Regions from separate parts of the Streptomyces sp. NPDC057682 genome, predicted to be linked through region 1. Evidence: riboswitches for the same ligand, from Rfam matches in the RefSeq annotation. Region 1 holds a riboswitch; each other region holds the start of a gene.
What was found. Region 1 has a riboswitch for cobalamin ahead of ACFVDM_RS06785 (ABC transporter substrate-binding protein). Riboswitches for the same ligand answer to the same signal wherever they lie in the genome.

Region 1 (7,344 bases):
TCCGCCGCTCCGGCGCGTACCAGCGGCACGAGGGTGTCGACGGCCCGGTCCACGCGGTGGGAGGGGCCGATGACGGTGAGGGAGGCGGCGACGCCGTCGCCCTGGAGGACGGGGGCGGAGACCGCGGTCACGGCCTCGTCGTACTCGCCGTGGCTGATGCAGTACCCGTCGGTCCGGACCCGGGCGTAGCAGTCGAGCAGCGCGTCCAGGTCGGTGATGGTGCGGTCGTTGAACCGGGTCAGTCCGGTGGCGCCGAACATCTGCCGGATCTCGCGTTCGGGGTGGTACGCGAAGAGGGTGTGGCCGGAGGCTCCGGCGTGGCCGGGCATGACGGCGCCGATGATCGCGGTGTAGCGGACCGGGCCGGTGCCGTCGACGGCGGCCTCGCAGCGGTAGCTGCCGCCGTGCGGGACGTTGAGGACGACGCTCTCGCCGGTCTCGCGGAGCAGCCCGGCGAGTATCGGGCGGGCGAGCGAGGAGAGCACTCCGCTGTGTTCGCTGACCCGGGCCAGCCGGGAGAGGGCGGGTCCCGGGCGGTAGCGCCGGCTGTTCTCGTCGCAGAGCAGGAAGCCGCGCGCGCTCAGGGTGGTGAGCAGGCGCTGGACGACGGCCTTGTCCCAGCCGTGGTGACGGGCCAGTTCGCTGACGCCCCATTCGGGCCGCTGCTCGGTGAAGGTCAGCAGGACGAGCAGGGCCCGGTCCACGGTCTGGAGGACTCCGGGGGCCTGCCGTCCGGCAGCGGCCTCGGGGGTGGTGTCCGCGCCCTTCTCCGCCATGGGCCGGGCCTCCTTCGTGCAGGTGGTGCGCGTATCGGTGCGGAAATCGCAACGCCGTTGCGATTTCTGGCGAAAGGATGCGGGCGCCCCGGGCAGGTGTCAAGGGTTTCCCGGAAAGATCCGGACCGAGGTGTTCCGGCGGGCCGTCCCCACTCCCCCGGGTGTGGGCCGACACCCCACCCGTTCACCCGTTCGGCGTAATTCGGCGAGCCCCGCCGCGCCTCCGCCCTGCGGGGCCTGTGCCTACGCGGCGCGGGTGCGCCCGCCGGTGCCGGGGGCACGGGCGGTTGCAGCGTCCATCCGGGTGAGGCGCGATGGAAGCCGGACGCGCCTCCCCTGCTGGACCCACCCACAGGACGCGCCCGAGCGAGGAGGAATCGGCCATGGGAGCCGCTGACGGTTTCACGGATTCCGGAGAGCTCGACGGCCTGACGGCGTACGACGCCGCGGGTGAGAAGATCGGCAACGTCGGGCGGGTGTACGTCGACGACCACACCGGCCGGCCGGACTGGGTCACGGTCAAGACCGGTCTGTTCGGCATGAAGGAGAGTTTCGTGCCCCTCGCCGGAGCCCGCCGGGTGGGCTCCGACCTCCACATCTCGCACACGAAGGACCAGGTCAAGGAAGCCCCCCGGGTGGACGCGGACGCGCATCTGTCCGTCGCCGAGGAGGAGGAGCTCTACCGGCACTACGGCCTGACCAGGAACACCACGGCCTCGATGCAGGACCGCGCCGGGTCCGGCGGCACGAAGGGCGCGAACGCCCCGACGGCCGCAGGGACGGGCACGATGGGCGCGGCCGGCGCCGGAGCGGGTGCGGCGGCCGGGGCAGGCGCCATGGGCGCGGCGGACACCGACCGCACCGCGACCACCGGCACCGGGACCACCGCGGGCGCCGGTGCGGGCATGGGCACCGGCACGGGCACGGGCAAGCACCGCGACACCGCGGCGGCGGACACCTCCAGGCCGCTGGTCGGCGCGGGGGCCGAGCGGTCCGCCGGTGACCTCGGCGGCAAGGAGGAGATGATCCGCTCCGAGGAGCAGCTGCACGTCGGCACCGAGGAGTACGAGAGCGGCAGGGCCCGCCTCCACAAGTACGTGGTCACCGAGAACGTCACCAGGACGGTGCCGGTGACGCACGAGGAGGTGCGGGTGGTCCGCGAGCCGCTGCGTCCGGGCGACAAGGCGGCCCGGTCGGACCTCTCCGAGCAGGACGTGGAGGTCACGCTGCACGCCGAACGCGCCACCATGCGCAAGGAGACCGTGCCCGTCGAACGGGTGCGGATGGAGACGACCAGGGTGACGGAGCAGAAGGAGGTCTCCGCCGAACTGCGCAAGGAGCAGATCGACTACGCGGACGGCACCGGCAAGAGCGGGAAGGACATGCCGGGCAAGGACATGCCCGGCAGGGACACGGGCGGTGACCTGGGCAAGGGGCGGCACCGCTGACGACCCCACCGCGGCCACCGGCCGCCGCGCTCCGCGCTGACGCGGGGGCGGACCCGCACCGGGTCCGCCCCCGCGTCCCGTGCTCGCACCGTCCGGTCGTCCCTGCGGTCCTGCCTCTCCGCGCCGCCCCGGCTCTCCGGGCCGTCCTGCTTCTCCACGCCGTCCCGGCGCTCACACCGTCTGCGGCAGGAAGCGCACGGAGGGCCGGTTCTCCGGTCCCTCGGGCGTGACGACCGCCCGCACCCGGTAGACCTCGGCGATCAGTTCCTCGGTGACGACCTCGGCGGGGGTGCCGGCGGCGACCACCCGGCCCCTGCTGAGCACCGCGATCCGGTCGCAGAACATCGCGGCCATGTTGAGGTCGTGGAGCGCGATCACGGCGGTCAGCGGCAGGGCGGTGATCAGGGACAGCAGCTGGAGCTGGTGCTGGATGTCCAGATGGTTGGTCGGTTCGTCCAGCAGGAGTTCGCGCGGGCCCTGGGCGAGCGCGCGGGCGATCTGCACGCGCTGGCGCTCACCGCCGGACAGGGTGTGCCAGGACTGCGCGCGCCGCCCGGTGAGGCCGGTCCGCTCCAGCGCCGCGTCCACTGCGGCCTCGTCCTCGGGCGTCGGGGCCGACCAGGCGCGCCGGTGCGGGATGCGGCCGAGCCGTACGACGTCCACGACGTTCAGATCGGCCTCGGTGGCGGCGTGCTGGTCGACGACGGCGATGCGCCGGGCGGCCGCGCGCCGGCCGACGCGCGCGAGCGGATCGCCGTCGAGGGTGACCACGCCGGTCTCCGGGGCGAGCACCCCGGCCAGGATCCGCAGCAGGGTGGACTTGCCGGAGCCGTTCGGGCCGATCAGTCCGGTGGTGCCGCCGGGCGGCGGGGCGAGCGAGACGCCGTCCACGACGAGCCGGCCGCCCGCCCGGCGGGCCACCCGGTCGGCCCGCAGACCGCCCGGCTCCCCCGCGCTCACGGCGTCCGCCGGGTGCGGTGCAGGACCAGGACGAAGGCGGGGACGCCGATGAGGGCGGTGACGACGCCCACCGGGACCTCCTGGGGGTCGAGAACGGTACGGGCGAGGGTGTCGGCCCAGACCAGGAACACGGCACCGGCGAGCGCGGTGACGGGCAGCAGCCTGCGGTGCCCGGATCCGGTGAGCGCGCGGGCCGCGTGCGGCAGGACGAGGCCGACGAAGCCGATGGCCCCGGCCGCCGCCACCAGCGCGGCGGTCAGCAGCGCGGTCGCGCACAGCAGCACGATCCGGGTGCGTCCGACGCGGACGCCGAGGGCCGCCGCGGCGTCCTGGCCGAAGGCGAAGGCGTCGAGCGTACGGGCGTGGCCCAGACAGACCGCCAGGGTCGCGGCGAGGACCGCGGCGCACGTCCCGGTCTCGGTCCAGCCGACGCCCCCGAGCGAACCGAGCAGCCAGAAGAGCACGCCCCGGGTCTGCTCGGCGTCGGCTGCCGTCATCACGACGAAGGAGGTCAGCGCGGAGAAGAGCTGCATGGCGGCGACCCCGGACAGGACGACCCGGTCGGTGCTGCCACCGAGACTGTGGCTGAGCAGCATGACCAGGGCGAAGGAGCACAGGGCCCCGGCGAAGGCACCGGCCGACAGCGACACCGCTCCCCCGCCGGCCCCGAGGACGACGACGGCGACCGCTCCGGTGGAGGCCCCCGAGGAGACGCCGAGGACGAACGGGTCGGCGAGCGGATTGCGCAGCAGCGACTGCATGACCGTGCCGCAGACGGCGAGCCCCGCGCCGCACACCGCGGCGAGCAGCGTCCGGGGCATGCGCAGGTTCCAGATGATGCCGTCGCGGATCGGGGAGAGTTCCGGGGTGCCGAGGCCGAGGTGGGCTCCGACGGCGGACCAGACGTCGGCGACGGAGATCCGGGCGGGGCCGATCGTGACGGCGACGGCGACGGACAGGGCGAGCAGGAGCAGTCCGGCGGTCCAGCCCAGTCCGGCGCGCAGCGCCCGCCCCGCTCCGCGGACGGCCGGGCCGGCGGCCTCGCGCGCGGCCGCGGCCGGTGCGGTGCCGCTCATCCCGCGAGCCCGAAGGAGCGCAGCGCGGCCGCGACGCGTTCCACTCCCTCGACGGTGCGGATCGACGGGTTCATGGCCTGGCCGCTGAGCAGTACGTACCGCTTGTGGCGTACGGCGTCCATGGTCCGGGTGACGGGGTGGGACTCCAGGAAGGCGATCTTTCCGGCGGCGCTCTCGGCGGTCTGGGAGCGGCGGGTGAGGTCGCCGATGACCAGGACGGCCGGATCGCGGTCGGCGACGGTCTCCCAGTTGATCTGCGGCCATTCCTCGTGGGTGTCGTCGAAGACGTTCTTCGCGCCGAGTTCGCGGGTGATGATGCCGGGGGCCCCGCAGCAGCCGGCCAGGTACGGGGACGTGGAGTTGGCGAACCAGTACATCAGCGTGGTGCCGGAGGCGTCGACGGTCGCCGTGGCCTTCCGGATCCGTGCGCGGAGTGCGGCGATCAGTTTCTCGCCGCGTTCCGGGACGCCGAACACCCGGGCCAGTTCCCGTACTTCGGTGTAGACGCTGTCCATGCCGAGGGTGCCGGTACGCACCCCGTCGCCGTCCTTGCTGTTGTCCTTGGCGGTGCAGTCGGCGGGCGAGACGTAGGTGGGGACGCCCAGCTTCTCGAACTGTTCGCGCGGGGCGACGCCGCCCTTGGCCAGGGTGGAGGCGAAGGAGGCGCTGACGAAGTCGGGTTCCCGGTCCAGGACCTTCTCGGAGGAGGGCCGGTTGTCGGATATCCGGGGGACCGTGGCGTTGGCCTTCTCCAGGCCCTTCATCACCGGATCGGTCCAGGTGGCGGTCGCGGCCATCCGGTCGGCGAGGCCGAGCGCGAGCAGGATCTCGGCCGAGCCCTGGTCGACGGGGACGGCACGTTCGGGGGCGCGGTGCACGGTGACGGTGCGTCCGCAGTTGCCGAGGGTCACGGGGTAGCCGGCGGCGTCCCCGTTCCGGGCGGCGGGCGTGCGCCCTCCGGTGCCGCAGGCCGTCAGCAGGACGAGCGCGGCGGTGAGCAGGGCGGCGGTGCGGGCGTGGCCGGACAGGGGCGGCACGGAGTACCTCGTCGTCTCGGGGCCCATGCGCGGGGCCCGGGGTACGGACTCCGCGGCCCGGTCCGGACCGCGGGTGCCAGCAGGTCTTCGGACTCGGGTTCACGCGGACGGGGCGCCTTCCCGGGAAACCGTGGTCTCCCAGTGGCCGTGGCCCCGCCCGTCCCCCTCACCGCTGCGCGTCAGTTCCGGATTCGCACCGGATTCCCTGACTCCAGGCTGGAGTTCGACTGGCACCGGGCACGCTACCACGAGCTTCCGCGCAGCTCAGTGGCGGTGCGGGCCGGTGGCCGGGGAGCACGGCCCCCTGCCACCGGCCACCGCGCGGGCATCGGGACGCACCGGTCGCGGCAGGGCCCGCAGCTCACCGCCGGGGCGGTGGGCGGGATGCGCGACAAAGCGCCTCTGCCCGGTCACCCCTTGGGGCGAACCGATTCGCCACCGAAGCCGGGTGTCTCCTCGCGGAATGTCCCGGACAGGCCCGTCGGCGTCTCGGCGGACCGGGTGTTCCAGGAGGCCTCCGGGTCGTCGTAGGCGTCGGTGTACCGAGGACCCGCGATGGGCCAGTCCGCGAGGAGTTCGCCGGGCAGCGCGAAGGCCGCGGCCAGCTCCTGCAGATGGGGGGCCACGGCGGCGATCAGCTGCTCGACGGCGTCGGTCAGCCCTTCGACCTGGGCGGCGGTCAGCCGTCCGTCGGCGAGCAGGTCACCGCTGTTGCGGGCGATCCAGCGCAGGGCGAACAGCCGGGCCAGTTCGCCCAGCCGGTCGCGCGCCGGCCCCTCGGGCAGCTCCTCCAAGGCCTGCGCGTACGCCTCCGCCGCGTGGCGGTAGGCATGGGCCTCGACACCGCGCAGGGCGGGGCCGGACGCCGCGTTCCAGCGTTCCTTCGGGTCCTCGTGCGCCACCCGGGCCGTGCGGCCGGCCGCCCGTGCGAACCAGAGCTGTTCGATCCGCTCCAGCAGGGTGCCCAGGAAGCGGGGATCGGCGAGGTCGCCCGGCACCGGGAGGTCCGAGGGCTCCTGCCGGGCGCCCGTGACCGCGTCCATGAGGAGGCTCACGGCGGCGCGGGAGTGGATGGCCAGGTTGTCGCCCTCGGCGGTGATGGCGCCCTCGACCCCGGTGACCAGTTCGGTCATCCCGTTGTGCTCCAGCAGCCCCTGGGCGCCGCAGCGTTCACGGCTCTCGACGATCACGGAACGGGCCTGCCAGGTGATCCAGCCCTTGGCGACGTCGACCAGGCGCTCCGCCGCCGCGCGGTCGGCGGCGCCGGCCCGCTCCGCCCGCTCCCAGCGGTCGAGGGCGCGGCGGTGCAGCAGGCTCATCGCGAAGACGGTGGACATGGCCTCGGCGAGCGGGCCGTGGTGGCTGCGGTGGACCGAGACCGGGACGGGCGGGGCGCCGCGCCCGCCCGAGACGAAGCGGTGTCCGCCGTAGCGGACGGCGACGGCGAGCGTGGCGCGGGCCGAGCCCACCGCGCTGGCGCTCATACAGATCCGGCCGGCGGTGACCCGGCGGATGGAGACGAGGAATCGGCGCCTGCGGCCCTCGGTGTCGCTGCGGAACACCCGGTCCTCGCCGATCCGTCCCTGCACTCCGCCGAGCATCGCCCCACGCGGGACGAAGACGCTGTCGAAGGAGGTGAGGCAGTGGTCGACCGGGCTGCCCATCCGGGCGGGCAGCAGCCGCACCCGGATGCCGGGCAGGGCCCGGGTGGCGTCCGTGAGCGGGACCAGGAAGAGGAAGACGCCCTGGTCGACGCCCTCGACGACGAGCCGGGCGGCGACGAGCCCGGACTTGGGGCCGCCCGCCGGGCTGGTGTTCGGCATGAACTTCTGCGCACCGGCGTGCGGGGTGTGCAGGACGAAGCCGTCCCGGTCGGGGTCGTAGGCGGCGGTCGTCTCGACGGCGGCGGCGTCGTTCCCGTGCGCCACCTCCGTGCACAGGAAGGTGCCCATGCGGCGCAGCGCGAGGAAGTCCGAGAGATCGCGGGGGTGGTCGGAGTCGTGGTCCAGGAGGCTGCCGAGGAACAGGTTGTAGTGGATGCCCGCGA
Region 2 (7,344 bases), on a different contig from region 1:
TTCCGTGTCCGTATCGACGTGTCCGGCACAACGGTGTCCGTGCGTCCGGTATTCCGCCTGCCCATGTGGCCGCCCCGCACACCCATGGCCAGAATGGGCCCATGACATCTGCCTCTGCTGTGGAGCCCCTCGCGTACGACGTCGTGGTCATCGGGGCGGGCCCGGTCGGTGAGAACGTGGCGGACCGGGCCCGCGCCGCCGGACTGAGCACCGCCGTCGTGGAGTCCGAGCTGGTCGGCGGTGAGTGCTCCTACTGGGCCTGCATGCCCAGCAAGGCCCTGCTGCGCCCCGTCGTGGCCCGTGCCGACGCCCGCCGCGTCCCCGGCCTCGCAGAAGCGGTGCGGGGCCCGCTGGACACCGCGGCGGTGCTCGCCCACCGGGACGCCTACGCCTCGCACTGGAAGGACGACGGACAGGTCGCCTGGCTGGAGGGGATCGGGGCGGTCGTCCACCGCGGACACGGCCGTCTGACCGGCCCCAGGGCGGTCACCGTCACGGCCCCCGACGGCACGGAGCACCCGCTCACCGCCCGGCACGCCGTGGCCCTCTGCACGGGCAGCCGGGCTGTCGTCCCCGGCCTGCCCGGCATCGACACGGTCCGCCCCTGGACCAGCCGGGAGGCCACGAGCGCCAAGGCGGTGCCGGACCGCCTGGTCGTCGTCGGCGGGGGAGTGGTGGGCGTCGAGATGGCCACGGTCTGGGGCGCCCTCGGATCCCAGGTCACCCTGCTCGTACGCGGCCGGGGGCTGCTGCCCCGGATGGAGCCCTTCGCCGGAGAGCTGGTCGCCGAGGCGCTGAGGGAGGCGGGCGCCGACCTCCGTACGGGTGTCTCCGCCACCTCCGTACGGCGGGCCGCCCCCGACGGACCCGTTGTCGTCACGCTCGACGACGGGGAGACCGTCGAGGCCGACGAGATCCTCTTCGCCACCGGCCGCGCCCCGCGCACCGACGACCTGGGCCTCGAAACGATCGGCCTGGAGCCCGGCTCCTGGCTCACCGTCGACGACAGCTGCCGCGTCGAGGGCACGCCCTGGCTCTACGCGGTCGGCGACGTCAACCACCGCGCCCTGCTGACGCACCAGGGCAAGTACCAGGCCAGGATCGCGGGCGCCGCCATCGCCGCCGGGGCGCGCCGGGAGGGCGCGGGCCCCGACGCGTCCCCCTGGGGCCCGTACACGGCAACGGCGGACCACGCGGCCGTGCCCCAGGTCGTCTTCACCGACCCCGAGGCGGCCTCCGTCGGCCTCACGCTGGCCGAGGCGGAACGGGCCGGCCACCGCGTCCGCGCCGTCGACTACGACCTGGCGGACGTCGCCGGAGCCGGGCTGTACGCGGACGGCTACCGCGGCCGGGCCCGCATGGTCGTCGACCTCGACCGGGAGATCCTGCGCGGGGTCACGTTCGTGGGCCCCGGCATCGGCGAGCTGCTGCACTCGGCCACGGTCGCCGTGGCCGGGGAGGTTCCCATCGACCGGCTGTGGCACGCGGTGCCCGCGTACCCGACGATCAGTGAGATCTGGCTGCGGCTGCTGGAGACGTACCGGGACAGCTGAGCGGCGGTGTCTACCGGGGTGCGAGGGGCCGCCCGCAGCGCAGGTTCCACCGCCCCGGCCGGCCACCGAGTTCGGTCAGGGTGAGCGGCGGGACATCGAGCCGCCAGAACGCGGCCACCGGTAGGCCGAGCGCGTGGACGGCCGCGGCCCGTACCACGGCGGGTTCCGCGACCGCCAGCATCCGGTCCCGGGCGGCCGCCCCGTCGGCGGCCAGGGCGTCGAGCCAGGCCCCGGCCCGCGCGCACAGGGCGAGCAGCGACTCACCGCCGTGCGGAGCGGCTCCGGGGTCCGCGAGCCAGTCGGCCACGGCGTCGGGCTCGCGCGCGGCCACCGTGTCCAGCCGCTCCCCGGCCCAGCCGCCCAACTCCCAGTCCCGGAGAGCTGGTTCGACGACGCAGTCGATGCCGAGGGCGTCGGCGGTCGCGGCGCAGCGCCGGGAGGGACCGGCCACGTACCGGTCGGCGTCCGGAACCTGCGCGGCGGCCGCCCGCGCCTGCCGGACCCCGGCCGCGTCGAGCGGCCCGTCCCCGGCGAAACGCGCCTCGCGCAGCCCCTGGTTCATCGCCGGTGAGATCAACATCACCCGTACCGTCTCCACCGCTCTCCTCTCCCTGAACAAGGGTCACTCGCCCGTGCCCACCTTGGCATCCGGCCTCCCCGGCACCCCCTTCGGGCACCGTGGCGGTGCCCGCGCACAGGCTGTATCGTCGCGACGACATGACGAGGGTGTGATGGAAGTCCGGTGGGAATCCGGCACGGTCGCGCCACTGTGTACCCGCACGCGTGCGGGAAGTCAGACCCGGCACCTTCGTCTCAGGCACCACGATCGGGACGCGTGTTCCCCCAGGAGGTTCTGCCATGGCACACTCTGCTGCCCCCACCACCGGCGCACCCGCCATCACCCCCATCTCGCTGAAGGCCCTGGCCCCTTGGGCCGCCTTCTTCGGCATCCTCATGCTGGTCCTGCTCTACTTCGTCGGAGCCGAGCAGGGCGCCACCGCGCTCATCTCCGGCGAGGGCGTGCACGAGTGGGTCCACGACGGACGCCACCTCCTCGGTTTCCCCTGCCACTGATCCGGCCGCACCGTCCAGGGGACACCCATGAACTCCATATCCGTACGAGCCCTGTTGGTCCGCGGCATGCTGGCCGGCCTGATCGCCGGTGCCTGCGCCCTGCTGGTCGCCTACTTCCTCGGTGAGTCGCGGGTCGACGCGGCCATCGCGCTCGAAGAGGCGCACGCGCACGGCCACGACCACGGCGGCGGCGAGGAACTCGTCAGCCGCACCCTCCAGTCCACCGCGGGTCTCGCCACCGGCGTCCTCGTCTTCGGGGTCGCCGTGGGCGGTATCGCCGCACTCGTCTTCTGCTACGCGCTCGGCCGCGCCGGCCGGTTCGGGCCGAGGGCCACGGCGGCACTGATCGCGGGCGCGGCGCTGCTCGCGGTGTACGTCGTGCCGTTCCTGAAGTACCCGGCGAACCCGCCGGCCGTCGGCAACCCCGACACCATCGGAGAGCGCACCACGCTGTTCTTCCTGATGGTCGCTCTCAGCGTGCTGCTGGCCGCGGCGGCCGTCATCATCGGCAGACGGCTGGCCCCGCGCCTGGGCAACTGGAACGCGAGCATCGCCGCGGGCGCCGGCTATGTCCTGGTCATCGGCCTCGCGTACGCCTTTCTCCCCTCGTACAACGAGGTGGGCGGGGACTTCCCGGCCTCACTGCTCTGGGAGTTCCGCCTGGCCACGCTGGCGGTCCAGGTCACCCTGTGGACCGCCTTCGGCCTGGTCTTCGGCGCTCTGGCGGAACGGCTGCTCGTGCCGTCCCCGGACCGCGAGGCGGCCCGGAAAGGCAAGGCGAACCGGACGGCGGCCATGACCGGCTGACGCCCGACCGGACGCGGAAGGAGCCCGCCGGACCGTTCCCGGCGGGCTCGTTCCGTTGATCGGGTGTGTTGATCGGGCGCGTTGAACGGATCTGTCGGACGGGTGCGCGGGACGGGTGCCCCGCTCAACCGTGGTCGTCGACGCGGCCGTCCCAGTCGACCCGGTAGTGCTTCAGCCGCTCGTCCTGCTTCACGAACCGCATGCCGGCCGCGGTCATCACGTGCTGGGACGCGGTGTTGTCGAGGTCGGTGTCCCCGTGCACGCAGACGACGCCCTGTTCCCGGGCGAACCGGAGGAGGGCGCGCAGCGCCTCGGAGGCGTACCCCCTGCCCCGTACGGAGGGGACGAGCCCGTATCCGACCGTGACGTGACCCCGGCCGTCCGGCGCCCCGTGGAAGCCGATGCCCCCGACGACCAGCCCGTCCGCGCGGAGCCGTATCGCGTACGAACCGAACGGTGTGGGGTCACCGCTCGTCGCGCAGTCGGCGAGGAAGCGGGTGGCGGCGGCACGCTCGCCGGGGGAGGGGAAGCCGGGGGCCCACCGTTCCCCGGCGGCGGGGCCGCCCGCCGCCACCCGCTCGGCGTCGGCGACGGTCATCGGACGGAGCAGCAGACGCGCGGTGGAGAGATCGTTCATGCCGGTGGCGTATCACGCGCAGGGCCGGGCCCGCACCCCAATAGAAGGGGGGAGCGGGCCCGGCCCGGCACCGGAGGTGCGTCCCGTCACGGGCCGGGGCCGGGGCGCCGGACACGCCCGGGACCTCAGGCGTCACCCTTCGACGGGAAGTCCCCGGCGAGCGCGGCGGCCATCCGCAGATGGGTGTCGGCCTCGGCCTGCCTGCCCTGGCGCTCCAGCGTGCGTCCGAGCATCAGCCGGGCGTACTCCTCGACGGGGTCGCGCTCCAGGACGGCGCGCAGTTCCGTCTCGGCCCGGACGAGGCGCGCCGAGTGGTAGTAGGCGCGGGCCAGCAGCAGCCGCGGCGCGACCTGCTCGGGAACCTCGTCGACGAGACCGGTCAGGATCCGGGCGGCGGTGGTGTACTCCTTCGCTTCGAAGAAGAACAGGGCCCGCTCCCAGCGCTCGGCGGCGGTGCCGAACTCGTAGTAGGCGTCGCTCATGTGACCCCCTCGGTCGAAGGCGGCGGCCGGGCCGGTCCCGTACCTGTCCGTACGCCACAACACCGATAGATGGTTTAACATTCCACTAAATATTCGGCGTGGATTCCAGCCTGCCGGAGTCGCACGGGAATAGGTTGAGCGCCATGAGCAATCTCGATCGCCAGGCCGCACTCTCCGTCTGCGGAGGGAGGGGCTTCGTCGTCGCCGAGCCCGTACGCGAACTCCTCACCCCGCGCCACGTCCGGCTCGGTGAGTCGACCGAGGTCCGCAGACTGCTGCCGAACCTGGGCCGCCGCATGGTCGGCGCCTGGGCCTTCGTCGACCACTACGGCCCCGACGACATCGCCGACGAGCCCGGGATGCAGGTGCCGCCCCACCCGCACATGGGACTGCAGACCGTGAGCTGGCTGCACGAGGGCGAGGTCCTCCACCGCGACAGCCTCGGCAGCCTGGAGACGATCCGTCCCCGCGAACTCGGCCTGATGACCTCCGGCCGCGCGATCAGCCACTCCGAGGAGAGCCCCCGGCAGCACGCCGCCCTGCTCCACGGCGCCCAGCTCTGGGTCGCCCTCCCCGACGCCCACCGCGACGTCGAACCCCACTTCCAGCACCACACGGACCTGCCCACCGTGGTCGCCCCCGGCCTCACCGCCACGGTCATCCTCGGCACCCTCGACGGCGCCACCTCCCCCGGCACCGCCTACACCCCCATCGTCGGCGCCGACCTCGCCCTCACCCACGGAACCGAGGCCCGGCTCCCCCTGGACCCCGACTTCGAGTACGCCGTGCTCTCCATGTCCGGCGAGGCCGAGGTCGACGGCGTCCCCGTCCTCCCCGGCTCCATGCTCTACCTCGGCTGCGGCCGCACGGAACTCCCGCTGCGCGCGGAGTCCGACGCGGGGCTGATGCTGCTCGGCGGCGAGCCGTTCGAGGAGGAGATCATGATGTGGTGGAACTTCGTGGGCCGCACCCAGGACGAGATCGCGCAGGCGCGTGTGGCCTGGATGAACGGTGATCGGTTCGGCACCGTACATGGCTACGACGGCGCTCCGATCCCCGCGCCCGCCCTGCCGCCGGTGCCGTTGAAGGCGCGCGGTCGGGTGCGTTGACCTGCTCTTTCCCTTCGGTGGGGGTTCTCGTCACCCGTGGTCACGTGCGGGCGGAGGAGGGCCTCCACAGGGGGAGACGGAGGGGGCCTGGTCCTGGGCGTTCGCGTATGGCTGCGTGGTCATGTGTGACCTTGTTCGACCAGGTGTGTCAGGACGGATGCTGACCTTTTGCTGACTTTACTGACTTCCTGTCAGGTATGAGTCGAGTGCCGCTGTCGATGTCCCTCGCTGGTGGGTGCAGGAGGTTGGCAGCCTGGCGATGGCCGTGTCGGCCCTACGCGCGATCGAGGACACCTGTGCCGTGCTCATGAGGTGCGGTGCATGGGTTCGAGAGCGGCTTCCATGCCGTCGAGTTCACCTCGCAGCAGGCAGGCACGGGAGAGGTCCACGTATGCCTGCGTGGAGATGAGCGGAGGCCGATGATCTACCTCCGACCTTGGCCGCCACGGTGCGCTCGGTGTACGCCCGGCCGAATTCGAAGTACTTCAGAGCCTCGACAGGCGGCGGAGGCGGGCGGCGGGCCGGGGCGACGTGGATGAACCTGATCAACGCGTGCGGCTCAAGGAGTGAGGAGGTGGACGGCGGGGAGATTCCCGGCCTGTGCGGCATCCCGGTCGACGCTCAGCCCCGTGTACGCGCCCAGCGCGGTGAACACCAGGGCGGGCAGGCGCGCGCCGTGCTGTTCGTAGTAGACGGTCACCTCGTCGGCGGTGGCGTCGGGGATGGAGGGGAAGACGGCACCGGCGGCGGTGAGCGCCGCGTCCAACGCCGACGCGTGGCCGGTGGTGGTGCCGAACTCTGCGCGCCGTATCACCTCGTCGCCCTCGACGTGCAGGATCACGGCGGGCGGGCTGTACAGGTTCCGGCTGGCGCACAGGATCTCGTCACCCGGGCCGGGCCTCATCGAAGGGACACGGCGGAACCCGGTTGCCCAGGTCGCGGCGTGGTGGTTCTCCAGCACGTACGTCCACTCACCCTCGCTGCCGTACATCGCGTAGGCGTATCGGGTGGGGTCGTGGCCGGGCGGGGTGGTCTGGCTGCGCAGTTCGTTCAGCGGGGTGCGTGCGGCGAGCTCATCGAGGTCGGCCCCGAGGTTGATGAGGAACTCGTCAGGGTCGATGCCTCGGGCGACGGTGAGGGAGATGCCGCCACGCATTCCGGGGACGGGCGTGGCGGTGTGGGCGTGAGCGCCTATCCAGGTAAGGCCGTTGGGCATGGAGGGGGGTCCTTTCGCTGGTGGGGTGGGGTCGAGCTCGGCCTCGCGCTTTCTACGGTCGACTCACCGCCGGCGCTCGCGAGATCATTCTCGGCGTAGCACGGTGAAGTAGTTGTCTGCGGAAGAGTTCCACAGGCCAGGACTGAGGGTGAGAACGGTGGCATGGCGGGTTCGTGCGACTGCCACGGTCATCCGGTCTTCTGGAGTGATCGAGCAGCGCCAATAGATCACCTCGGACCCGGTCTCGGGGCGTGGGGCGGGCTCCTCGACCCGACTCGGGAGTGGCAGGTCCGGCCGGTCCCAGTCGAGCCGGAGCCCAGGGGCTTTGAGCGCTGGCCCAGGCATCAGGGTGCCGTCCGGGTACTTGCCACGAGCGCGGTGGTACTTGAGTGCGTAGGTCACGGTGCCGCCCGCTAGCTTGCACCGCCCGTAGCTCCGGGGCGGCCGGGCCGCCGTGGTCCTCTTC
Region 3 (7,344 bases), on a different contig from region 1:
CCTCGACGGCCTCGGCGACGGCGGTGGAATCGATGCCGAGGGGTGCGGGGTGGACGAGCGACCAGGCGTCGAAGAGCGCCACCCAGCCGCGCAGCACGGCGGAGTCGTCGCGGTCCCAGGCGCGCAGCCGCCAGCCGGGCCGCGCGGTGTCGCCGTGCAGTTCCACGAGTCCGGCGAGACGGGCCCGGTCCCAGCCGGAGCGCACCTGCTCGGGGGACAACTCCAGCGCCGCCGCGGCCTGTTCGAGGGAGCGGGCGGCGAGCGGGGCTATGCCCGCCCGGGTGCCGTCGGCCGCCCAGCGGGCGATCCGGACGGCGTCGGCGAGGGCGGCCCTGGCCTGGCGGGCCAGTTCGGCCCGGGGCGGGGTGCCCTCGGGAGGACGCGGCGCGGGCCTGGTGCGCCGGGTGGTCACGGCCTTACGAGCGGTGGCAAGGGGTCGCGGGCGGACAAGTCGCAGCCTGGAGTCGCGCGGGGTACGGGACGTCACGGGGAGCAGTCTTGCCTCTGACGGCCCGAAAGCCCAAACGGAACCCCGCTGACCGGTCCCGGAAGGGGATCACGGGGCCCGGGACCAAGCACCCGAAGCGGCACATCGGCTCACATCAGGGGCGTGAGGAAGCGGCGCAGGGTCTCCTCGTAGTGGACCGGGTCGGCGTTCCACATCGCACCGTGCGGAGCCCGGGGCACGGGGTGCAGCGAAACCAGGTCGGGGCGGAGCGCGGCCAGCTCCCGGGACGGCCGCCAGGGGGCGAGGGTGTCGTCGGGGCCGTGGAAGATCAGCGTCGGGACGTGCAGGGTCGCCGGGACCGAGGTGTCCAGGAGACGGGCCCCGTGCAGGCCGGTCTGGCCCTGGGCGGCGCGGACGGCCAGGGGCCGCAGGACGGAGGGGACGCCCCGGGCCGCGGCCAGGGCGCGCAGGGTGACGGCCCAGTCCAGGACCGGGGAGTCGAGGACCAGACCGCGGATCCGGTCCCGGAGCGCGGAGTTGACACTGGCGTGCAGGGCCATGGCGGCACCGGTGGACCAGCCGTGCAGGACGACCTGTTCGGCGCCGTAGCGGACGGCGAAGCGGATGGCCGCGTCCAGGTCGCGCCATTCGGATTCGCCGAGGTGGGAGAGGCCGTCCGGGGAGCGCGGGGCGTCCGGGTCGCCGCGGTAGCCGAGGCCGAGCACCGGGAGCTGCTGCCCGTGCAGGAAGCCCAGCACGTTGAGAGGGTGCGCGCGGGTGGTGCCGATGCCGTGCACCGCGATCACCCAGGTGGCGCGGGACCCGGGGACGAACCAGGCGGGCAGTCCGCCCAGCTCGCCGGGGATCTCGACCTCGCGGAAGTCCAGGCCCAGGGCCTCGGCGGGGTCGCCGGTGTGGACCTCCGGGGTGATGTGGACCTTGGCGCCGGGGACCAGAACGCCCCGGTCGACGCGCTCCAGCCGGCGCACGACGGTGTCGGCCGCCTGGCGGGCCTGGTCGAGCACCGGTCCGACGACGGCGTGGACGTCGTCGCCCGCCAGTCCGTAGGTGCCGGGCCGCAGCGAGGCGAGGGACCGGGTGAGGGTGACCTGTCCGGCGGCCGTGGCGTGCACGGTCAGACCGCGGTCGGCGGGAAGGGGTCGTCCGGACGGCGCCCCGAGGGCGGCGTCGCTGGCGAACCGGCCGGCCGCGACCGCGGCCGCTCCGGCGCCGAGGATGGTGGTGACGGCCGCTGCCGTCGCTGTTGCCGGGCGCACGGCATCAGTCTCCGGGGCTCCCCCGGGCCCGGCCACCGGACGGGGGCCGTCCGGTGGCCGGGCCGTATACGGGAGGGTCCGCGCGACGGGGGCGGGGAGCGTCGGGGACGGGTCCGCCGCACGGGGCCGGGGCGGCCGGGGGCGCGGTCCGCCGCACGGGGCCGGGACCGGTCAGCGAGGGCGCTGTCCGTATCCCTTCAGGGCCTCGCCGACCTCGGCCAGTTGCCCGGGGGTGAGCAGGGCCGGGGTGCGGCCGGGGACGGAGCTGGCGGTGAGCCAGAGGTGGCAGAGCCATTCCAGCTGGGCGGTGCGGTCGTAGGCCTCGTCGAGGGTGGCGCCGTAGGTGACGGTGCCGTGGTTGCCCAGCAGACAGCCGGAGCGGTCGCGCAGGGCCAGGAGCATGTTCTCGGCCAGCTCCTCGGTGCCGTAGCGGGCATAGGCGGCGACCCGGACGGGGCCGCCGAGCATCGCGGAGGCGTAGTGGAGGGAGGGCACCTCGGTGACCAGGGTGGAGACGGCGGTGGCGTGGACGGCGTGGGTGTGCACGACGGCGGCGGCGTCGGTGTTCCGGTAGACGGTGAGGTGAAGGGGGAGTTCGCTGGTGGGGGTCAGTTCGCCGTGGGTCCGCTTGCCTTCCGGATCCACGGCGGTCAGATCCTCGGGGCGGAGCCGGTCGTAGGGCACTCCGCTGGGGGTGACGAGGATCGTGTCGCCGACCCGCGCGGAGACGTTTCCCGAGGTCCCGACGACCAGCCCCTCGGCGGCGGTTCTGCGGGCGGTCGTGACGACCGCGTCCCAGGCCGCTTCGATCGATTCGCGCCACGCATCGCTCATACGAAGATCCTTTCAACGGATGAGCGGCCTCGTGCCGCCCCCTCCCGCGGGCCCGCGCCCGGCCCCGAATTCTGGGCCCCGCACGGCCCGTAACGGAATCCCGCCTCCGTCCGGCGGACGAAGAGGGCGGCCGGGCTCCGCTTGGAGTCACCGCAAAGCCCTGCCCAGTTCATCTTCCGTTCACCCAGCTTGCCTACGGTCCACGTGCCAATGACGTCGAACGATTGCCTGGGTAAATGGAACACATCACGCTGCTGCTCGCGATTGTGATCGTGACAGCTCTAGTGTTCGATTTCACGAACGGTTTCCACGACACCGCCAACGCGATGGCCACGACCATCTCGACCGGCGCCCTCAAACCCAAGACAGCGGTGGCCATGTCCGCCGTTCTCAACCTCGTCGGCGCGTTCCTGTCGGTGGAGGTCGCCAAGACGATCTCCGGCGGGATCATCAATGAAGACGGGCTCAGAACCGAGGTCATCTTCGCGGCGCTCGTCGGCGCCATCCTGTGGAATCTGCTGACCTGGCTGGTCGGCCTGCCCTCCAGTTCCTCCCACGCCCTGTTCGGCGGCCTCATCGGCGCCGCGGTGATGTCCGCGGGCTGGTCCTCCGTCGACGGCGGCACCGTCGTCACCAAGGTGCTGCTCCCCGCGGTCGCCGCCCCGATCGTCGCCGGTGTCGCCGCGCTCCTGGCCACCCGGCTGACGTACCGGATCGGCGGGCGGATCCAGGGCGAGGCCCAGGAGAAGGCCACCGCCAAGGGCTACCGGGCGGGCCAGATCGCCTCGGCCGGCCTGGTCTCCCTCGCCCACGGCACCAACGACGCGCAGAAGACCATGGGCATCATCACCCTCGCCCTGGTCACCGGCGGTGTCCTCTCCCCCGGCTCCAACCCGCCGGTCTGGGTGATCGTGAGCGCCGGTCTCGCCATCGCGATGGGCACCTACCTCGGCGGCTGGCGCATCATCCGCACCATGGGCAGCGGGCTGACGGAGCTCAAGCCGCCGCAGGGCTTCGCCGCCCAGACCAGCGCGGCCACCGTCATCCTGGCCTCCTCGCACCTCGGCTTCTCCCTCTCCACCACCCAGTCCTGCTCCGGCGCCGTGATGGGCGCGGGCCTCGGCCGTCAGGGGGGCGTGGTCCGCTGGTCCACCGCCACCCGGATGTTCGTCGCCTGGGGCCTGACCCTGCCGGCCGCCGGTCTGGTCGGCGCGGGCGCCGAGTTCGTCACCAAGCAGGGCACCTGGGGCGTCGTCGTCGTGGCGGCGCTGCTGGTCGCCGGCTCCGGCGCGATCTGGGCGCTCTCGCGCCGCAAGCCCGTCGGCCACGACGATGTCGCCCCGTCCGGCGCGCAGTCCGCGCCGGACGCCGAACCGGCCGGAGTCGTGACCACCGCCATCGCGGCCGTCAGCCCGCCGCCCACGCTCGCCGCCCAGCCCGACCTGTCGGCGACCCTCCCGTCCCCGGCCGCGCCCGTCGCCGCCGACCCGGCCCGACCCGCCACGGTGTAAGGACAGACACATGCACATCGACTGGGCAGCACTCGGCACCGTCTTCGGCGTCTCCCTCGTCACCACCGTCGCTCTCGTGGGCCTGTTCACCCTCGGCATCGTCGGCCTCTCCAAGCAGCCGGAACCGGCCGCGCGGGGCGGCGCGGCGGGCGGTTCGGTCCTGCTGGCCCGCGCCGGCGGGTACGTCTGCTTCGGACTGTGCGCGGCGGCGGTCGCGTACGGGATCTATCTGATCGTCGCCTGAGGGCCGTACGCCCTCTCCGACCCCCACCGGGCCGGGCACCCTTCACGGGTGTCCGGCCCGGTGTGTGTCCGCCCACACCGCGCCCCCGCAGGTCAACGGCAAGTTGACGGGTGTTCGCGGAGCGTGGTGGACTGCCGGAGCCATTACGGCGACAGCAGAGGAAGCCGGTGCGAATCCGGCGCGGTCCCGCCACTGTCACCGGGGAGCGGTCTCCCCTCTCGGAAGTCACGGTCCACCAGGACCGGAAGGCCGGGAGACCGCGGATCCGGGAGCCAGGAGACTCTGGTCGCCGTCTCGTCGAACCAGGGCGCGGACCCTGAGTGAGGACATATCGCCATGCCCGGCCCCGTCGCGACCCCTTCCCCGCCGCTTCCCCGTACCGGGGCCCGCCGAGGCGCCACGGCCGGCTGACCCGTGCGTGCCGATCGCGTCTTCGCGTACGGCGCCACGGCCGGGATGATCGGCGATCTGCTGCTCGGTGACCCCCGCAGGGGCCATCCGGTGGCCGCCTTCGGGCGGGCCGCGGCGGACGTCGAACGCCTGCTGTGGCGCGACCACCGGGGGTGGGGCGCACTGCACACCCTGGTCTGCGCCGGCGGCGCCGCCGGGGCCGCCGCACTGGCCTCCCGCGCCCTGCGCCACCACCCCGCCGCCTCCGTCGCCCTGACGGCGGCCGCCACCTGGTCCGTCGTCGGGGGCACCTCCCTGGGCCGCGAGGCGCGGGCCATCGGCGGCGCGCTGGCCGCCGGGGACATCGAGGGGGCCCGGGAGCGGCTGCCGCATCTGTGCGGCCGCGACCCGCAGTCCCTGGACGGTCCGCAGATCGCCCGCGCGGTGGTGGAGTCCGTCGCCGAGAACACCTCGGACGCCGTCGTCGGCGCCCTGGTGTGGGGGGCGCTGGGCGGAGTCCCCGGGCTCGTCGGTTTCCGGGCCGTCAACACGCTGGACGCCATGGTGGGCCACACCTCGCCCCGCTACCGGCGCTACGGCTGGGCCTCCGCCCGTCTCGACGACGTGGCCGGCTGGCCCGGCGCCCGGCTGACGGCCCTGCTCGCCACCGCCGCCGGAGGGGCGCCGCGTGCGGCGGTCCGGGCCTGGCGGGCGGACGCCTCCCGGCATCCGAGTCCCAACGCGGGCCCGGTGGAGGCCGCGTTCGCGGGGGCGCTCGGCGTACGGCTCGGCGGCACGCTCGCCTACGGCGGCCGGGTCGAGCACCGTCCCGTGCTCAACGGCGCGGCGGGCCGGGCGGTGGAGACCGCCGACATCGCACGCGCGGTGCGGCTCTCGCGCCGGGTCGGCACGCTGGCGCTCGGCGTCGGCGTCGCGGCCCGGCTGGGCAGCGGGCTCGTCGCCCGGCGACTGGCCCGGGGCCGTACCTCCCCCTCCCCCACGGCCGGAAGGAACCGGACATGAGCGGCGGACTGCTGGTCGCCGGGACCACATCGGACGCGGGCAAGAGCGTCGTCACGGCGGGCATCTGCCGCTGGCTGGTGCGCCGGGGCGTGAAGGTGGCGCCCTTCAAGGCGCAGAACATGTCGCTGAACTCCTTCGTGACCCGTGAGTGCGCCGAGATCGGGCGGGCCCAGGCCATGCAGGCGCAGGCCGCCCGCGTCGAGCCGACCGCCCTGATGAACCCGGTGCTCCTCAAGCCCGGCGGCGACCGCTCCAGCCAGGTGGTGCTGATGGGACGCCCGGTCGGCGAGATGAGCGCCCGCGGCTACCACGGAGGCCGGCAGGAGTCCCTGCTGTCCACCGTCACGGACTGCCTGGAGCAGCTGCGGAGCACGTACGACGCGGTGATCTGCGAGGGCGCCGGCAGCCCGGCCGAGATCAATCTGCGCCGCACCGACATCGTGAACATGGGCATCGCGCGGGCGGCCCGTTTCCCGGTGGTGGTCGTCGGCGACATCGACCGGGGCGGGGTCTTCGCCTCGTTCTTCGGGACGACGGCGCTGCTCTCGCCCGAGGACCAGGAGCTGATCGCCGGGTATCTGGTGAACAAGTTCCGCGGCGACGTCTCGCTGCTGGAGCCGGGGCTCGACATGCTGCGGGAGCTGACGGGCCGGCCGTCCTACGGGGTGCTGCCCTTCGCGCACGGTCTGGGCATCGACGAGGAGGACGGGCTGCGGGTGTCCCTGCGCGGTGCCGTACGCGAGTCGGTGGTGGCCCCGCCGCACGGGGAGGACGTCCTGCGCGTGGCCGTGTGCGCGGTGCCGCTGATGTCGAACTTCACCGATGTCGACGCGCTGGCCGCCGAGCCGGGCGTCGTCGTGCGGTTCGTGGACCGCGCGGAGGAGCTGGCCGACGCCGATCTCGTCGTCGTGCCCGGCACCCGGGGCACCGTGAAGGCGCTGGCCTGGCTGCGCGAGCGCGGACTGGCCGACGCGCTGCTGCGACGGGCGGCCGAGGGCCGTCCGGTGCTCGGGATCTGCGGCGGCTACCAGATCCTCGGGACACGGATCGAGGACGAGGTGGAGTCGCGCGCCGGGCGCGTCGAGGGGCTGGGGCTGCTTCCGGTCCAAATCCGCTTCGACCGCGAGAAGACCCTCGCCCGGCCGTCCGGCGAGGCGCTGGGCGCCCCGGTCGAGGGGTACGAGATCCACCACGGCGTCGCGGACGTGCGCGGCGGCGACCCCTTCCTCACCGACGGCCGGGGCCGCCCGCTGGACGGCTGCCGTTCCGGCTCCGTCTGGGGCACCCACTGGCACGGCTCGCTGGAGAGCGACGCCTTCCGGCGCGCCTTCCTCACCGAGGTCGCACGGGCCTCGGGGCGCCGTTTCGTCCCCGCCCCCGGCACCTGTTTCGCCGCGCTCCGCGAGGAACAGCTCGACCGCCTCGGCGATCTGATCGAGGAGCACGCGGACACCGACGCGCTGTGGCGGCTCATCGAGTCGGGCGCGCCGTCCGGGCTGCCGTTCGTTCCGCCGGGTGCGCCCGCATCCCCCGCCCAGGAGGTCATGTGAGTACGCCCTACCCCTTCACCGCGATCGTCGGACAGGACGACCTGCGCCTCGGGCTGCTGCTCAACGC
Region 4 (7,344 bases), on a different contig from region 1:
GCGGGCGTTGGACCGGGCGGCCTGCTCGGTCGGGTAGAAGTTGATGTCGACGACCCGGTCCAGGAAGGTCACGGCTGTGCGGACGGTGGCGTCCAGCCGCTCCCAGTCGATCGTGCCGCCCTCGACGAACGCGCCCAGGTTGACCGAGCCCAGGTTGCAGACGGCCGTCTCGCCGTCGTCGGTGACCTCCAGGATCTCGGTGCACAGGTTCGAGGAGTGCACCACGCGGCCCGGCTCCGCCGTCTGGTTCGCGGTCCGGTTGGAGGCGTCCTTGAACGTCATCCAGCCCTGACCGGTCTGGGCCAGCGTCCGCATCATCCTGCCGTACAGCTCACGGGCCGGCAGGGTCCTGCGCGCCAGGCCGCGGGCCTCAGCGTCCCGGTAGGCCGCGTCGAACTCCTCGCCCCACAGGTCCACCAGTTCCGGCACGTCCGAAGGCGAGAACAGCGACCAGGCGCCGTCCGCCTCCACCCGGCGCATGAACTCGTCCGGGATCCAGTGCGCCAGATTGAGGTTGTGCGTGCGCCGCTGGTCCTCGCCGGTGTTGTCGCGCAGCTCCAGGAACTCCTCGATGTCCGCGTGCCAGGTCTCCAGGTAGACCGCGGCCGCGCCCTTGCGCCGGCCGCCCTGGTTCACCGCCGCCACGGAGGCGTCGAGCGTCTTCAGGAACGGCACGATGCCGTTGGAGTGCCCGTTGGTGCCGCGGATCAGCGAACCCCGGGCGCGGATGCGGGAGTACGGCAGACCGATGCCGCCCGCGTGCTTGGAGAGCCGCGCCACCTGGTGGTAGCGGTCGTAGATCGAGTCCAGCTCGTCGAGCGGCGAGTCCAGCAGATAGCAGGACGACATCTGCGGGTGGCGGGTGCCGGAGTTGAAGAGCGTGGGGGAGGAGGGCAGATAGTCCAGCCGGCTCATCAGCCCGTACAGCGCGGCGACCTCGTACAGCGCGCGCGCCGATTCGTCCTCGGCCAGTCCGGCGGCGACCCGCAGCATGAAGTGCTGGGGCGTCTCGACGACCTGGCGGGTGTGCGGGTGGCGCAGCAGATAGCGGCTGTGCAGGGTGCGCAGCCCGAAGTAGCCGAAGCGGTCGTCGGCGCCCTCGGCGAGCGCCCCCTCCACCAGCGCGTCCAGGGCGTCGGCGTGCCGGGCCACGAACGCGGCGGTGCGGTCCGCGATCAGTCCCTCGCGGTGGCCCACGGCGACCGAGGCGGAGAACGAGGTGGCGCCCTGCCCGGCCGCCTCCCGGGCGATGGCCAGGGTCAGCAGACGGGCGGCGAGCCGGGAGTAGGCGGGGTCCTCGGAGATGAGCCCCGCGGCGGCCTCGGTGGCCAGCGACCGCAGTTCGGCCTCGTCCGCGCGGGCGCTGCGGCCGCGCAGCGCGGCGGCGGCGACCCGTCCGGGGTCGGTGTCGGGCAGATCCGCGGTGAGCGCGGTCAGGGTCCGCAGCAGCGCGGCCCCCGGTCCGTCGTCCGTGGTTTCCGTTGACTCGGCCGCTGAGACCGGATCGGCTGGCGCGATGGTCACCTGGTGCTCTCCCTCGCTCGGCTCGGGGCCGTCGGGTGCGCGGGGGCAGCCGGGCGGAGCGGGGCCCGGACAGGGCGGCACTCCGTGCGGCGTCCACCGGCCCATCCACGAGGCCCGGACGTCTGGGCGCCCGGTTCGGTCGAGCCGGGCGCGCTGTCGGCAGGTCCTCGGACTGGAGGTGCGCGAAAGCACACCGAACACACCGTTGCGGGACAGTTCCGGATTCGCACCGGATTCCCCTGCGGCGACAGCGAGCATGAGCATACATGTGGGGGCCGCCGGATGAGGCAGCCCCCACATGTTGTGTCGTACGCGAACTCAGACGGAGGAGCGCAGCTCCAGCCGGTAGGTCAGCAGCTTCAGATCGTCGATCGGAGCCCAGTCCCGCTCGGGGGTGCGTACGAAGCCGAGGCGTTCGTAGATCCGGTGCGCGCCGCGCATGGTCGACTGGGTCGACAGGACCAGTCCCGTGACGCCTTCGGTGGCCCGTGCGCGGGCGACGCAGGCCCGTACGAGTGCCTCGCCCGCACCGGCCCCGCGCGCCTGCCGGGCGACCGCCAGCATCCGGAACTCCGCCTCGTCCGGCCGCGCGATGTCCGCCCAGGGGTTGCCGGGCGGCGCGTACGTGACCCCGCCCAGCACCCGCCCTCCGGCGTCCGCGGCCACCAGCACCTCGGCCTCGGCGGCCCGCCGGGCCACGTCGCGCAGCTTCAGCAGATACGGATCGCCGGTGCCGAAGTCCAGCAGATCGTCACCGAGATAGGCCTCGGCGGTGATCTCGCCGAGAAGGGCGTGCTCCGAGGGCTCGATCGGCCGGATCGTCATGTCCATGAGCGGAGTGTGCCCCACACCCCGGCCCGGTCCGCAACCGGGTTTCCGCGCCGCGCGCGAACGGGCCGCCGCGCCCCCGGCCCACGGGGGTGCGACGGCCCGTGACCTGGTGTCAGTGGCCGCCCGGCGCACCGGCGGTGGCCGGCGGGAGCACCTCGGTCACCCCCGGGTCGCCCGCGTCCGCGGTGTAGTCCTCCGGGGAGGTCTCGTCGACGCCGGCGGGGGCCTTCAGGGCGTTCAGCACGAACGTGAGGACCACCACGACGACGACGTTGAGCACGAAGGCGGTGAGACCGATGTAGCCGATCTCGCCGAGGCCCGGGATCTCCTTGGAGGAGCCGCCGAAGTGCTTCTGCGTCGGGCTCGCCACCCCGTACGCGGCGGCGGTGCCGTAGATCATGCCGACCGCCCAGCCGGCCAGCAGCGCCCAGCGGTGGAACCAGCGGGTGAAGAGCCCGCCGACCAGGGCCGGCATGGTCTGGAGGATCCAGATCCCGCCCAGCAGCTGGAAGTTGATCGCGACCGTCTTGTCCATGGTGAGGACGAAGGCGAGGGCGCCGACCTTCACCAGCAGCGACACCAGCTTGGAGACCTTGGTCTCCTGCTCGGGCGTCGCGTCGGGCTTCAGGAAGTCCTTGTAGATGTTGCGGGTGAACAGGTTGGCCGCCGCGATGGACATGATCGCGGCGGGCACCAGCGCGCCGATGCCGATGGCGGCGAAGGCCACGCCCGCGAACCAGTCCGGGAACATGTTCTCGAACAGCTGCGGGATCGCCAGCTGGCCGTTGTCCACCTTGACCCCGGCGGCGATCGCCATGAACCCGAGCAGGGCGAGCAGGCCCAGCATCAGCGAGTACAGCGGCAGGATCGTGGTGTTGCGGCGGATCACGTCACGGCTGCGGCTGGAGAGCGTCGCCGTGATCGAGTGCGGGTACATGAACAGCGCCAGCGCGGAGCCGAGTGCCAGCGTGGCGTATCCCCAGTGCCCGGCCTCGCCCGGGGCCAGCGCCCCGGTCGGCTTGCCGCCGGGCGGCCCGGCGAACTTGTCCGCGGCGGCGGAGAAGATGTCGTCGAAGCCGCCGAGCTTGATCGGGATGTAGATGATCGCCACGGCGATGACCAGGTAGATCAGCCCGTCCTTGACGAAGGCGATCAGTGCGGGCGCGCGCAGCCCGGAGGAGTAGGTGTACGCGGCGAGCACCGCGAAGGCGAGCAGCAGCGGCAGGTCCTTGACGAACCAGTTGGTGTTCTCGCCGCCGCCGACGCCCATCACGTCCAGCACCGCCTGGATGCCGACGAGTTGGAGCGCGATGTACGGCATGGTCGCCAGGATGCCGGTGACGGCGACCGCCAGCGAGAGCCCCTTGGAACCGAAGCGGCCGCGGACGAAGTCCGAGGTGGTGACGTAGCCGTGCTTGTGCGACACCGACCAGAGCCGGGGCAGGAAGGTGAAGATCAGCGGGTAGACCAGGATGGTGTAGGGCACCGCGAAGAAGCCGGCCGCGCCCGCCGCGTAGATCGCCGCCGGGACGGCGACGAAGGTGTACGCGGTGTAGAGGTCGCCGCCGAGCAGGAACCAGGTGACCCAGGTGCCGAACGACCGTCCGCCCAGGCCCCATTCGTCGAGGCTGGCCTCGTTCTCCGCCTTGCGCCAGCGGGCCGCCATGAAGCCCATGACGGTCACGGCCACGAAGAAGAAGATGAAGACGCCGAGCGCGACGCCGTTCACGCCGTCCTTCATGCCGACTCACCCCCCTTGCGGGCGCGCTGGTCGCGCTGCCACAGCTTGTACGCGATCATGGTGAGCGCCGTGGAGATGAGCACCCAGAGCATCTGGTACCAGTAGAAGAACGGGATCCCGATGAAGGTCGGGTCGATCTTCGCGTACGAACCGACCCACAGCATCGCCACGAACGGCGCGACGAGGCACAGGGCGATGACCACCCGGACCGGGGTGATGGTGGGTGGTTTCTCGTCAGGATCTGCTGACATGGCGGCGACTCCGTCCCCTCGCTGAGCACCTGTAATGCGCAGGAAATCTAGGGCAGTGTCCCGGCCACCGTCACCCCCCGTCCGCATTGCGGTCCGGCAACGGTCCTCGTGAGGCGTACGCCTGGCCGAAATGGGCTTATCTGTCGGGGAGTTGGTTCAGACCAATGAGGGGGTGGGGGCCGTTTCCGGGCAGCGGAAAGCCCCCGTGGAAGGGCTCCCACGGGGGCTTCGGTCCGGTGGCCGGAAGCGGCCGAGCCGGTCAGTCCAGCGGCCGCTTCAGACGCGCCACGAACTTGTACCGGTCGCCCCGGTAGACCGACCGCACCCACTCGACGGGCTCGCCCTGCCCGTCCAGCGAGTGACGGGACAGCATCAGCATCGGCAGGCCCACGTCCGTACCGAGCAGACCGGCCTCGCGCGGGGTGGCCAGCGAGGTCTCGATGGTCTCCTCGGCCTCGGCCAGCCGCACGTCGTACACCTCGGCCAGGGCCGTGTAGAGAGAGGTGTACTTCACGAGCGAACGCCGCAGCGCCGGGAAGCGCTTGGCCGAGAGATGGGTGGTCTCGATGGCCATCGGCTCGCCGCTGGCCAGGCGGAGCCGCTCGATCCGCAGCACCCGCCCGCCCGCGTTGATGTCGAGCAGCCCGGCCAGGGTGTCGTCGGCCGTCACATAGCCGATGTCCAGGAGCTGGGACGTGGGTTCCAGCCCCTGGGCGCGCATGTCCTCGGTGTACGAGGTCAGCTGCAGGGCCTGTGAGACCTTCGGCTTGGCGACGAAGGTCCCCTTCCCCTGGATGCGCTCCAGTCGGCCCTCCACGACCAGCTCCTGGAGCGCCTGGCGCACGGTGGTGCGCGAGGTGTCGAACTCGGCGGCCAGGGTCCGCTCCGGGGGCACGGGTGTGCCCGGCGGCATGGTGTCCGTCATGTCCAGGAGATGTCGCTTCAGCCGGTAGTACTTCGGGACGCGTGCGGTGCGCGTGCCCGCACCCGCGCCCGTCTCGTTCTCCGCACTGCCCCCGTCGGCACCCATGGCCCGCCTTCCCGACTGCTGCGTTGCTGCCGTCACCGGCTCCTCCGTCTGTCGCGGCTCACATGGTGGCACGGTCCGGTCACGGCTCGTCGCCCTCCCTCAGGTGTCGGTCCTATAACGGACGCGAGTGCACTTCTTATACACCCTTGACACCCCTAAAGGTCTAGGCCAAGCTCCCGGTACTGGTCTAAACCATTAAAGACCAGGTCCCAGCCCCAGCAGTACTCGTCGGCGTTGTCTTGCGTGGTGGCAGGGGGTTGCAGCATCCCTGAGGAGGGTGGCGTGAAGCGCAAGCTCATCGCGGCGATCGGCGTCGCGGGCATGTTGGTTTCCATCGCGGCGTGTGGGTCGGACGACGACAAGGCGTCGTCGAAGGACCCGAAGGACCGCAAGGAAACGCTCACTGTCTGGCTGATGTCGGACGCGCAGAGCACGTGGCCCGAACTGGTCAAGGACGTCAACAGCCAGTTCAAGGCGAAGTACCCCAACGTCAAGGTCAACGTCCAGTACCAGACCTGGGCGGACAAGGCCAAGAAGCTTGACGCCGCTCTGGCCGGCGACAAGTACCCGGACGTGGTCGAGCTCGGTAACACCGAGACGATGACCTACATCCTCAACGGGGCCCTCGGCGAGATCGACCCGAAGAAGTACGAGAACTCGGACACCTGGATCAAGGGTCTCAAGGACACCTGCTCCTTCGAGGGCAAGCAGTACTGCGTTCCTTACTACGCCGGCGCCCGCGTCGCGATCTACAACAAGGACATGTTCAAGGCCGGCACCGGCAAGGACACCCTCCCCGCCACCCAGGACGAGCTGACCGCCGCGCTCGACAAGATCGGCGAGAAGTACGGCAAGGACAAGGCGTTCTCGCCGCTGTACCTGCCGGGCCGCTACTGGTACGCCGCGATGTCCTACGTCGCCGCCGAGGGCGGGTCCATCGCCAAGTACGACGAGGGCAAGAAGGAGTGGAAGTCCACTCTGTCGACGCCGGAGGCCCAGAAGGGCATCACCGACTTCGTCGAGCTCGTCAAGAAGTACAACCACGGCGACAAGACCAAGGACGAGGCGGACCACGCCAACGTCATGGCCAACGAGAAGACCGCTCTTCTCTACGGCAACGGCTGGGAGGCCGGCAGCGTCGTCGACTCCAAGGCGAACGGCAACCCGAAGCTGAAGGACAAGATCCTCACGGCGGGTATGCCCGGCCCGAACGGCAAGGCGCTCCCCTCCTTCATCGGTGGTTCCGACCTCGCCACCATCTCCAAGTCGAAGATCCAGGATCTCGGCGAGGAGTGGATCTCGATGTTCACCTCCGAGAAGTCGGAGGAGGTTCTCGCCTCGAAGAACATCCTTCCGAACAACACCAAGCAGCTTGAGCCCCTGAAGGCCAAGCCGGAGACCGCGGCCATCGCCAACGCCGTGCCGGACGCCTGGTTCACCCCGATCGCCCCCGGCTGGACCGCGATCGAGAAGAAGGAAACGCTCGAGATCATGCTGCTCGACATCATCAAGGGCAAGTCGGTCGAGGAGGCCACCAAGGCCGCCGACGCGGAGATCGACTCGATGATCAACAAGGAGTCCTGAGCCCCGAGCTCACGGAGTCCGAGCCGGTGAGCGTGTGAGGCACCGACTCGTCTGATCGTCCACGGGGGTGGTGGGCCCGAAAGGGGCTGCCACCCCCGTCCTCCGGTACCCGGTCCGAAACGGAAGGCAAGCACAATGAGTGCCGCCGATATGAAAGCAGCCGACCCGCCGGTGTCCGTCCCGCGGGCCCCTGAGGGTGCGGATCCTCAGCTCGCGAGAAACGTGAACCGTAAACCGCGGAAGGCCGGCGCTCTGCTGCCGTACCTCCTCATAGCACCGGCGTTCATCGCCATTGCCGCAGTTTTCGTCTGGCCCTTCATCAAGACGGTCATCATGTCCTTCCAGGACGTGGGCCGGCGCGAGCTGTGGTCCGGCGCGGACGC

Region 2: it holds a riboswitch for cobalamin, as region 1 does, so the genes downstream of both, ACFVDM_RS10190 (CbtB-domain containing protein) here and ACFVDM_RS06785 (ABC transporter substrate-binding protein) in region 1, are expected to answer to the same signal.
Region 3: it holds a riboswitch for cobalamin, as region 1 does, so the genes downstream of both, ACFVDM_RS33525 (cobalamin biosynthesis protein) here and ACFVDM_RS06785 (ABC transporter substrate-binding protein) in region 1, are expected to answer to the same signal.
Region 4: it holds a riboswitch for cobalamin, as region 1 does, so the genes downstream of both, ACFVDM_RS08530 (ribonucleoside-diphosphate reductase subunit alpha) here and ACFVDM_RS06785 (ABC transporter substrate-binding protein) in region 1, are expected to answer to the same signal.

The regions. Positions count from the first base shown of each region.
Region 1 is NZ_JBHVIN010000003.1:344,911-352,254, forward strand. Features, by position in the region: gene ACFVDM_RS06765 (IclR family transcriptional regulator) at 1-776, opposite strand, end outside; gene ACFVDM_RS06770 (PRC and DUF2382 domain-containing protein) at 1,160-2,224, shown strand; gene ACFVDM_RS06775 (ABC transporter ATP-binding protein) at 2,396-3,184, opposite strand; gene ACFVDM_RS06780 (FecCD family ABC transporter permease) at 3,181-4,260, opposite strand; gene ACFVDM_RS06785 (ABC transporter substrate-binding protein) at 4,257-5,324, opposite strand; cobalamin riboswitch at 5,358-5,544, opposite strand; gene ACFVDM_RS06790 (acyl-CoA dehydrogenase) at 5,708-7,344, opposite strand, start outside.
Region 2 is NZ_JBHVIN010000005.1:72,770-80,113, forward strand. Features, by position in the region: gene ACFVDM_RS10180 (dihydrolipoyl dehydrogenase family protein) at 102-1,553, shown strand; gene ACFVDM_RS10185 (histidine phosphatase family protein) at 1,564-2,133, opposite strand; adenosylcobalamin (AdoCbl) riboswitch at 2,273-2,366, shown strand; gene ACFVDM_RS10190 (CbtB-domain containing protein) at 2,412-2,627, shown strand; gene ACFVDM_RS10195 (CbtA family protein) at 2,655-3,434, shown strand; gene ACFVDM_RS10200 (GNAT family N-acetyltransferase) at 3,559-4,071, opposite strand; gene ACFVDM_RS10205 (tetratricopeptide repeat protein) at 4,197-4,553, opposite strand; gene ACFVDM_RS10210 (pirin family protein) at 4,697-5,662, shown strand; gene ACFVDM_RS10215 (hypothetical protein) at 6,222-6,878, opposite strand; gene ACFVDM_RS10220 (hypothetical protein) at 6,963-7,344, opposite strand, start outside.
Region 3 is NZ_JBHVIN010000023.1:57,451-64,794, forward strand. Features, by position in the region: gene ACFVDM_RS33500 (hypothetical protein) at 1-412, opposite strand, end outside; gene ACFVDM_RS33505 (alpha/beta hydrolase) at 598-1,725, opposite strand; gene ACFVDM_RS33510 (class II aldolase/adducin family protein) at 1,897-2,559, opposite strand; gene ACFVDM_RS33515 (anion permease) at 2,796-4,070, shown strand; gene ACFVDM_RS33520 (hypothetical protein) at 4,081-4,314, shown strand; cobalamin riboswitch at 4,471-4,597, shown strand; gene ACFVDM_RS33525 (cobalamin biosynthesis protein) at 4,729-5,727, shown strand; gene ACFVDM_RS33530 (cobyric acid synthase) at 5,724-7,277, shown strand; gene ACFVDM_RS33535 (putative cobaltochelatase) at 7,274-7,344, shown strand, end outside.
Region 4 is NZ_JBHVIN010000004.1:217,313-224,656, forward strand. Features, by position in the region: gene ACFVDM_RS08530 (ribonucleoside-diphosphate reductase subunit alpha) at 1-1,524, opposite strand, end outside; cobalamin riboswitch at 1,665-1,795, opposite strand; gene ACFVDM_RS08535 (GNAT family N-acetyltransferase) at 1,843-2,355, opposite strand; gene mctP (monocarboxylate uptake permease MctP) at 2,468-4,096, opposite strand; gene ACFVDM_RS08545 (DUF3311 domain-containing protein) at 4,093-4,347, opposite strand; gene ACFVDM_RS08550 (GntR family transcriptional regulator) at 4,607-5,377, opposite strand; gene ACFVDM_RS08555 (sugar ABC transporter substrate-binding protein) at 5,660-6,961, shown strand; gene ACFVDM_RS08560 (carbohydrate ABC transporter permease) at 7,097-7,344, shown strand, end outside.